DNA from 2 places in the Psychrobacillus syltrankelensis genome. Region 1 is predicted to be linked to the other one. Evidence: riboswitches for the same ligand, from Rfam matches in the RefSeq annotation. Region 1 holds a riboswitch; the other holds the start of a gene.

Region 1 (5,136 bases):
CTGCAGCGTAAACAAACCTGTTCATTCCATAAAATGTTATATATAATTTTCTAAATAATCTGTGATATAATCTATTAAATTACAAGTTATTGGAGGCATTATATGCTGCTTTACAATTGATTCATCCTGATCGACCTTATTGAATGATAAAAATGTTGGATAAGGAGTGTTCAGTATGAAATGGGTTAAAAATTTTTACGAAAAACAATTTCAATTATATAAAGAAGGTCTAACAGGTCCAAACGAAGAGCATGAGGAAATATTGGCGAAAATCGAGAAAATGGTCTCTAACCCTTTCCATTCCATTTTGGAGTTAGGTGCGGGAGGCGGAGAGTTTGCAATAACAGCTGCTAAAAAGGGATACTCTGTTACTGCAGTAGAACTAGTAACATCTCGAATTGACTACATGAAAAAGCTGAAAAGCGAACATAGTTTAATCGGGGAGCTTGAAATGGTAGAAGGCGACTTTTATGAGGTAGAACTTCATAACTCTTTTGATGTTATTTGCTATATAGACGGATTCGGTATTGGTGAAGATCAAGATCAACACAAATTATTAAAACGAATGAGCAATTGGCTAAAACCTGATGGTTGTATCTTAATAGATATTTATACTCCTTGGTACTGGGCAAGTGTTGCTGGTCAAGAGATGGCAGTAGAAAATACACTTCGAAAGTATGATTTTGATTTTTTGAATTGCCGTATGCTTGATACATGGTTTGATGGGGAAGGAAGCGTTACTCAATCTTTAAGATGTTACTCTCCTCAAGACTTGAAAAAGTTATTAGAGACTACTGGACTTACGCTTGTCGATATTGAACCTGGTGGTGCGATGAACTACAAAACTTGGGAATATCATGTGCATGTTGACTTAAACGAAGCAATGTCTTACATGGTTAAACTGAGAAAAGAATAATATGTAAAAAATAGTTGGACAGGCTGATAAAAGTCTGTCTTTTTTGTGCTCACTTTTAAGAACAGAAATTAAGAAACTTAAGTTTACTTTTTATACCATGAAAATTTTCTTTTTAAGTGCTATACTGTTTTTATAGATGAATAGTCCTTCGGGGTCGGGTGAAATTCCCAATCGACGGTGATGAAGAAATTCTAAGCCCGTGAGCCTTCTTTAAGGCAGGATTTGGTGCGAATCCAAAGCCGACAGTATAGTCTGGATGGGAGAAGGATGTATGAGCAAGCTTATTTCCTTATGGAGAAAATACACTTCAAGAGGTTTATTTGTTGATGCTTTAAACAGAATTTTCCTAATTACCCCGTAGAGATATATCTATGGGGTTTTATTTTTAAATAAAACCTAGCAAAATGCAAAATTTCATACATGTAGTCCTTCGGGGTCGGGTGAAATTCCCAATCGACGGTGATGAAGAAATTCTAAGCCCGTGAGCCTTCTTTAAGGCAGGATTTGGTGCGAATCCAAAGCCGACAGTATAGTCTGGATGGGAGAAGGATGTACGAGCAAGCTTATTTCCTTATGGAGAAAATTACTACTTCAAGAGGTTTATTTGTTGACGCGTAAAACATAATTTTCCAACTACCCCTTAGAGATGTTTCTATGGGGTTTTATTTTTGAGTAAATTCTTAAACAGAAAAGAGGTGTAGCCTATGTTCACTGGAATTGTAGAAGATTTAGGCAAAGTTAAATCGATGAAAAGCGGACCTAATAGTATGCAATTAACTTTGGAATCCAAAAAGATTGTAGAAGATATTCACCTAGGGGATAGTATTGCGGTTAATGGTGTATGTTTAACAGTCATTTCTTTTTCGAATGAACTATTTACAGTGGATGTTATGCCAGAAACGGTAAAGTCTACAAGCATTCAATCTTTGCAAATTGGTCATGCTGTTAATTTGGAGCGTGCAATGCCTGCTAATGGTCGATTTGGTGGTCACTTTGTTTCGGGCCATGTGGACGGTACGGGTGTCATTTTAAGACAAAGAAAAGTAGAAAATGCCGTATATGTAGATATTAGCATTAGTGAGGAACTCAGTAAATTCTGTATGCTAAAAGGTTCGGTTGCAGTAGATGGCATTAGTTTAACCATTTTTGGTATAAAGTCAAATCAACTAACAGTTTCCCTTATTCCACTTACATTTAGTGAAACACTTCTCGGTATTAAAAAAGAGCATGATGTAGTGAATATTGAAAATGATTTACTTGGCAAATACGTGATAAACCATTTGGAAAGAAAGCAAGAAAGTTCGTCGATCTCAATGGATTTTTTAAGACAAAATGGATTCTAACGAAAAGGCGGTACATTACATATGTTCCATACAATTGAACAAGCAGTAGAGGATTTGAAAAAAGGGAAAATTATTATCGTTGTAGATGATGAAAGCCGAGAAAATGAAGGTGATTTTCTAGTGTTGGCAGAGTACGCAACACCGGAAAACATTAATTTTATGGCAACATATGGTCGGGGTTTAATTTGCACGCCTGTCACTCAAGTGTTAGCAGATCGTCTTGATTTATATCCGATGGTTCAAGATAACACGGACAATCATCAAACGGCGTTTACTGTAAGTGTGGATTATAAAACGACTGAAACAGGCATTAGTGCATTTGAGCGTTCAGAAACGATATTACAACTGTTAAACACGGAATCGGTTAGCTCGGATTTCCGCCGACCTGGTCATGTGTTCCCACTTGTAGCAAAAGAAAATGGTGTACTCGAGCGTCCAGGTCACACAGAAGCAGCTGTTGATTTTGCGAAACTTTGTGGTATGCAACCTGCAGGAGTTATTTGCGAAATTATGAGTGTAGACGGCTCAATGGCGAGAGTTCCTGAATTACATACTATTGCCGAAACACATGGTTTAAAGTTTGTGACGATCGAAGCATTAGTGAAATATCGAAATGAACAAGAACAAGAACAAGCAGTTTGATAAAAAAATTTAAAATGAACTTATAGGAGAGATAAAGAATGGGAAAAGTATTTGAAGCGAATTTAATAGGTACAGATTTAAAAATTGGTGTAGTTGTTGGTAGATTTAATGAATTTATTAATGGTAAATTATTGGATGGTGCATTGGATGGATTGAAGCGTCATGGCGTTGCCGAGGAAAATGTAGATGTTGCATGGGTGCCTGGTGCATTTGAAGTACCTTTCATCGCAAAAAAAATGGCAGAAACGAAAAAATATGATGCGATTATCGGTTTAGGTACCGTTATTCGCGGTTCTACGACACACTACGATTATGTTTGTAACGAAACAGCTAAAGGCGTTGCAAGTGTTGGCTTAACTACAGGTGTACCAGTTATGTTCGGTATTGTAACTACGGAAACAATTGAACAAGCGATTGAACGTGCTGGTACAAAAGTCGGAAATAAAGGCTATGATGCTGCAGTGTCCGCAATTGAAATGGCGAATTTGAATCGTTTATTTTAAGTGAATTAGCAATTTAATATACATCTAAGGACAGGCTGAAATGAGTCTGTCCTTTTTGTAATCATTGATCATATACGTAACGTATTATTAAATATGATACGATATGTTTTATAGTGTAGAGAAGTAATAAAAAGGAGAAAATATAATGGACAACACGAAGAAATTCAACGGTAAAGCTGCTATTTATGCAAACGCAAGACCTAGCTATGCGCCTGAATTGATTAACCATTTATCATACATTGGGATAGCTAAGGACTCCTTTGTCGCTGATATAGGTTCGGGAACAGGGGTTTTTTCAAAGACATTACTTGAAATGGGATGTAATGTGTACGGCGTTGAACCAAGTGAAGACATGCGAAGTGAATCTAAAGAAAATTTAGGACAATTCTCAACATTTTATCCAGTGAATGGAACTGCGGAACATACTACTCTTCAGGCAAAAAGTGTAGATTTTATTACTGTTGCACAGGCGTTTCACTGGTTTGATACAGTTAGATTCAAAATGGAGTGTAGCCGTATTCTTCATGACAAAGGAAAGGTTATTTTAGTATGGAATTCCCGTGTGATGGACAGTCCGTTAGTACAAGAGAATGAACAAATCTTTAGAAGGTTTTGCGCGGATTTTAAAGGTTTCAGTGGAGGAATTGGATATATGGATGAAAAAATCAAAACGTTTTTTAGTAATTTTGATGTACATCGTTTTCAAAATGATTTGCAATTTAATAAATCAAAATTTATCGAAAGAAACCTGTCAGCATCCTATTCACTAAAAGAAAATGACGTGGAATATGATAGTTATATAAAGCAGCTGAAGAATTTGTTCGACAAATATGCCATAGACGGTAGGCTTATTGTCCCAAATGAAACAATCGCATACATTGGGCAGATATAAAATAACAGATGAAGAAACCCATGAAGGAATGAATCTACTTCGTAGGTACTTCACTATTTGTATGGAGATAGTAGTCAATTTATTTGAACCAATTTCATAATTCAAAGTTAGATAATTATTTCGAGATGGTAGGAATAATTAGAATTTATAATAAACTGCCTCATTCGCAGGAAATATCCAAAAATTCTCTTTTTTTATAGTTCACTATGTTATGATAATTTCATCATAATTTTCTGATAGTGAGGCGATTTTTTGTGAAGGGCTTTTTGAAATGGATGCTTCAATTAGTTGTTGCATTCGTAGGTATACTACTAATTAGTGGACTACCTATACTGATTACTGGTTTTCAACAAGGAGAATTTTTGTGGAAAGAATACGGACAACAATTACTTGTTCTATTTCCACTTTCCAATTTTATGGACCAATATTATGGTTCACAAATCGGATATTACATTAGCTATTCTTTAGAAATATTGTTTTTGGCAATGATTTTCGCAGTTTTTTTAGCACTCCTATTTACAATTATTACAATGTTGTTTAAAGAGCGGGCAAGACAACGAATTAAAACAATCTTTTTCTTTTTGGAGTCATTTCCTGACATTTTAGTTATTTTGCTTGTTCAATTAACAATTATCATGATTCATAAGCAAACAGGTGTTTTTGTTTCAAAGATTGCTGTGACTGGTGGAGAAAGAATCTATATGTTACCTGTTTTTTGTTTGATGATTTTACCAATGGTTCAACTGTATCGTTTAAGTATGCTCACATTTGAAGCAGAGGAACGAAAAACGTATGTTGAGCTTACCAAGTCTCTTGGTTTTAGTAAGTTGATTATTTTAA
Region 2 (5,136 bases), 330 kb from region 1:
CACAAATCCATTCCAATTCACCTTGTTGAAACTGTTGCTGAATTAAAACGCGATCATCTTGCTCCATTTTCGCATGATAAAAAGCAACTCTAACTCCTCTATTCCGTAATTCCTCTGCATAAAACTCCGTTTTTTTTCGAGATTGAGTATATAAAATCCCAGGACCATTAGTTGTTTTTATTCGTCCTAAAATCCATGCTAGTTTCTCTTTTTTATTTTCCAATTGTTGTACTTCATACGCAATAGAGGGACGATCTAACGAATGAATAAATTCATATGGTTCTTTCATATGTAAAGTGCTTTTTATATCTTGAATAACATTTTTTGTTGCTGTAGCTGTTAAAGCAAGAACTCGCAAATTAGGATAAGCTTCTAGCCATGTAGAAATTCTCAAATAATCTGGCCGAAAATCAAAACCCCATTGCGAAATACAATGAGCTTCATCCGCTACTATATATGCTATTTCAATATTAGAAAGTGCTTTTTTAAAACGTTCATTTTGAAGCATTTCAGGAGAAGTGAATATAAATTTATAAGCTCGTAAATTTTGAAGGACGAATTTTTTTTGTTCAAAAGTTAAAAACGAATTAATTGCTACAACTCGTTTTTCTCCCAACATTTTTAATTGTTCCACTTGATCCTGCATGAGTGATAATAATGGTGAAACGATAACTACCGTACCTTCCATCAAATAAGCTGGTAATTGAAATAATAACGATTTTCCCATTCCAGTTGGTAAAATAGCTACTACATCTCTTCCTTTTAGGACTTGTTGGATTATTTCTTCTTGCCCTTCTCGAAAAGATGAGTAACCGAATTTTCGTTGAAGTATCTCAATTAACTCATCCATTTACCTCTTCTCCTTTCGTGAGTGCAATTCTTATTTGGAAAAAACTAAGTTCCGGTAACTGCTCTCTAATACTTTTAATTTTTTTGGTTTGTAACTTCCTGGATATATACAATACTTTTCGTATTTGTTCCGCAGAAATAAAAGAAATGTAGGGAAAATCGCGTTTTGCAGAGACTATTTCAACTACATGGTCTTCAATTGTATTTAATTTTAAAGATCGCAATTCTGCAATTTTTTTGATACCATACCCTTTTGCAAATAACTCATAAGTTTTCGTTGCTGAGTCAGTGAGCGGAGTATGCACTTCAATATTTTCAGTAAGTATAAACAAGTCAGGAAACTTTTCGAGAGTTAACTTTTGTAAAATAATATGTAAGCATTCAATAAATAACAGTTTCAAATCGATAATTCTTTTATTGTAATGCCGAGCAAGTTGCTCCCATGTATTCCCACTTTTATCATTTCCACTTAGTCGATAAACAAATAACTCAGGGTGTATATCTTGAAAAATTGGATCTTCAAATAATCGCTCTAATTGTTGCTTAATTGCAACTACAAATGTTTTATCTTGAAAGTTCCTCGTTAATAAATAGTTCTTTACAAATTGATGAATCTCAAGACTTTTTTGATTTGGAATAAACCTTCTTTCATTCGCTTGAAAATTGGACAATGTTTGTACAACTAACTCGACTCTACCCCAAAAAATAAGTTCATTTCCTCTATATAACCAACCATTATATAAAGGCTTTTTCATTGAATTGACTAAAAGTAAACCTTTTTCCGTTAATGAAATGGTTGACTCATTTATATTAATATATCCATTAAATAATAATGTTGAAATTTCTTCATCATATTCTTCTTTTGATATTTTAGGATAAATTGAGAAAAATGGATGTAAGTTAAAATAAGTAACATCCTGAATTGTTTGTCCAGATTTTTTTCCTTTTAACAAATAAAATGGTGCTGTAGATGATCTCTCACCTTGAAATTTATGGATGATTAATAATAACAGTTGTTGAAAATACAATTGAAATACCTCTCATCTTAAATGTATTTTTGTTGAAATGTCGAGTAAACACCTTTAGAATGAATAAGATAGCTTATTCTTGTAAGTAGATATAAAGGAGAGAATATTGTAATGGCTAAATATACAATTGTAGATAAAGATACATGTATCGCATGTGGAGCTTGTGGTGCCGCTGCACCAGATATATACGATTATGATGATGAAGGTATTGCTTTCGTTATCCTAGATAATAACATGGGTACTGCTGAAGTACCAGACGAATTACTAGAAGATATGGAAGATGCATTTGAAGGTTGCCCAACTGATTCTATTAAAGTGGCAGATGAATCATTTGAAGGCGACGCATTAAAGTTTGAATAAAAAAAGCGCAAGAGTCACTTTAAGTGTATTTTGTCTTCACTAATTCCTGAGTACTTTGGACGAAACATAGGCTACATTATTACCATTTACTTTTTGGATCGTGAAGTGACTGAGTCACTTCACGATCCATTTTTTTGGTAATCTTGTGACGGATATTTGTCCGTTGACCTCTTGGAATATGTGTGGACATAATGCGTTTGGTTTTGATAATGAGAGAAAAAATGCTCCCCCTACTCATCTAAGAGCTTCCGAAGATACAATTTCGTAAGCTCTCCCCTTCCTTACCTTTAAAACCTATTTATTTTTTCCCCTAGTTCCGCTTGTCATAGGGATTAGCAAATGAAAGTGCCAAACTTTGCGAAGTTTCTTTCGTATTTGCAAGGTGCAAAAAATTGTTTTCGCTAGCAATAGCATCTCTTACTTAAGTACCACTCACTTTATAGATTGGAGTGAAAGGTGGCGACTCCAGCGGGAGGCCAACTGGATGTTGGTCACGAAGGCGTTGCCACACGATGTGGCGTTCTTAGCCTTTGTTCCTCGGAGACAGATGAGCAATCACAACGAACGCGTAAGCGGCGGTGATGGGCTCACCCCGCGGAAAGCGTCCACCTGAAACGGAAATCCGCGGTATTATTTAATTCTTTAAACTACTCTGAACACTGTTTTTGCAAGAAGATAACCAATAATCCATATTCTTTCTTTAAATAAAAGGTCGTTTCTCTTAAAAAGAGAAACGACCTTATTTTAATTAGTATTTGGAATGCTGAATGTTCTGTTCACCTTATCAAGCAATGGCTTCATTCGCTTAAATAAAACTATCATTACAATCGTCACTAAAATACCCTTTATTAAATTAAACGGTAAAATACCGAAAATAATCGTATTAAATAGCGCAGTACCTGTCTCCATAGGGAAATTCAAAAAATAGGAATACATAGGTAAAAACACAAAATAATTAAGCACGCTCATCCCTATTGCCATAGATATAGTTCCAGAGAATAGACCATACATAATCCCTTTTGAAGATGATGCTTTGCGATAAATTACATATACCGGTGTTAAAAATAAAATACTTGTTACAAAGTTAGCCATATGCCCTACTGGGACACCGGTAGGACTACCAGAAAACAACCAATCTAATACGTTTTTTAGTAATGCTACTAGAATACCTGCAATCGGACCCATTGTAATTGCTGCAATTAATGCAGGTATATCACTAAAATCTACCTTCAAATAGGCTGGTAACACTGGTAATGGAAATGCAAGTAGCATCAATACAAACGAAACACTACTTAACATAGCGATTGCAATAAGCATTCGCGTCTTACTTTTTGACATAATATACTCTCTCCTTTTGCGATTCACTCCACAAGAAGAAAAGTTCAGAACGTATTCCGTACTCAAAAAATCCCTTAAGCTAAAAAAATTGCTTAAGGGAGAAACAAGGCACACTAAAATAAGCGTATCCGTACTTGAGTATACGAAAAACGACTGTACCTTCACCTTCTCCCATCCAGACTATACTGTCGGCTTTGGAATTTAACCAAATCCTGCCTTAACGGCTCGCGGGCTCAAGAAAAAAATCTTCTAATACCGCCGATCGGGAATTACACCCTGCCCCGAAGATGAATCAATATTTTTTTTCTTCAAGATAATATCTTGAATTACTATCATCTTAACAAAAATAAAACAGACGTGCAATACAACTGTTTCAATATAGATGCATAAAAAGAATGCTAACCAATAAGATTACTAATGGCTAGCATTCAAAAAAATTATTTTTCTTCCATAATAAAACCGTTAGGACCTAATGGAATTGGAAGAAATTTTGATAAATCAAATTCTGCCCATTGCTGTTGAACAACATTTTCTAGCTTCACTTCTGTTCCAAAGCTGGCAGCTGTAAGAGCAAATGCTTCAATTAGTCCCGTTGCAGCAAATGAATCCATAGTTTTCAAATCTAGTGGATCGGTAAATCGAATAATTGCTTTACCACCAACATTAGAATAGTCAAACGTAACATTGGATGGAATGACTGAAGTATAGATGTCGTTATTTGACTCTTTCATTGCCAAAAATGCTTCTGAGATAGAATTGTACTTAGCACTAAAATTAGGTGATAAATAGCTTTTTCCACTTTGGGCAACGTAGTAAAAATAATTATGATAACCTAGCTTTCCATCCAATTTAATTGGTTCATTCAGAGTCCCTACCTGATTCCACTCAATTGGTGAACCGTCTTCATTTAATACTTCAATGGAATCGAAATCATTAAATATTTCATTGATTGAACCCCAATACGGACCTAGTGTACCTGAAGCAATGTCGTATCCATGGTTCTCAGGCAAATAATGCTTCAAAATCTTGCCTTCCTCTATGAAGTACCCTTTATATGGATGATATTCATCAAACCCCAATGCTTCTTCGTCAATTCGGCTACCAAAACGTTCATATAATTGAATACTATTCGGATTCATGTTAGGAAAATCTTTTTCCATTTGTTTCTTTGGAATTATTATTGTGATCGGAACAGATAATGCATTCTCTATTAACGAAAAATGAAATACTGTTCCCCCATTTAAACTTTCTTTGTAAACTGAGTTGGTTTTGTCCAATGGTACTAACTCTATATGAGAATCATCAAAACTAGAAATTGTCATCATTGAGTTAGATTGTTCAGTTTCCGTATCATCACTTGTTAGAGTTGCTTTCTCGTTAGTATCCATTGAACGCATATCTGACATTTTATTGCTCTTTTGTTCAATGGATTTGCTTGCAATCAAAGAAGATTCTTTATCATTGAAAAAGGATGAAACTAAAAACGTAAGAATAAGGATGGAGGCAATAGAAACAGCAAAAGGTAGCCACTTTGTTAAAGTTACACGAGTAGTTCGTCTTT

The links. Region 1 has a riboswitch for FMN ahead of ribE (riboflavin synthase). Riboswitches for the same ligand answer to the same signal wherever they lie in the genome.
Region 2: another riboswitch for FMN. It lies ahead of ACTSKG_RS05080 (ECF transporter S component); the one in region 1 lies ahead of ribE (riboflavin synthase).

Annotation. Positions count from the first base shown of each region.
Region 1 covers NZ_CM144227.1:657,679-662,814, forward strand. Annotated here, with positions in the region: gene ACTSKG_RS03360 (class I SAM-dependent methyltransferase) at 176-916, shown strand; FMN riboswitch at 1,057-1,188, shown strand; FMN riboswitch at 1,339-1,470, shown strand; gene ribE (riboflavin synthase) at 1,621-2,259, shown strand; gene ribB (3,4-dihydroxy-2-butanone-4-phosphate synthase) at 2,281-2,901, shown strand; gene ribH (6,7-dimethyl-8-ribityllumazine synthase) at 2,940-3,404, shown strand; gene ACTSKG_RS03380 (class I SAM-dependent methyltransferase) at 3,550-4,296, shown strand; gene ACTSKG_RS03385 (ABC transporter permease family protein) at 4,551-5,136, shown strand, end outside.
Region 2 covers NZ_CM144227.1:983,105-988,240, forward strand. Annotated here, with positions in the region: gene ACTSKG_RS05065 (RecQ family ATP-dependent DNA helicase) at 1-850, opposite strand, end outside; gene ACTSKG_RS05070 (YpbB family protein) at 843-1,877, opposite strand; gene ACTSKG_RS05075 (ferredoxin) at 1,989-2,237, shown strand; gene ACTSKG_RS05080 (ECF transporter S component) at 2,982-3,575, opposite strand; FMN riboswitch at 3,735-3,868, opposite strand; gene ACTSKG_RS05085 (hypothetical protein) at 4,013-5,136, opposite strand, start outside.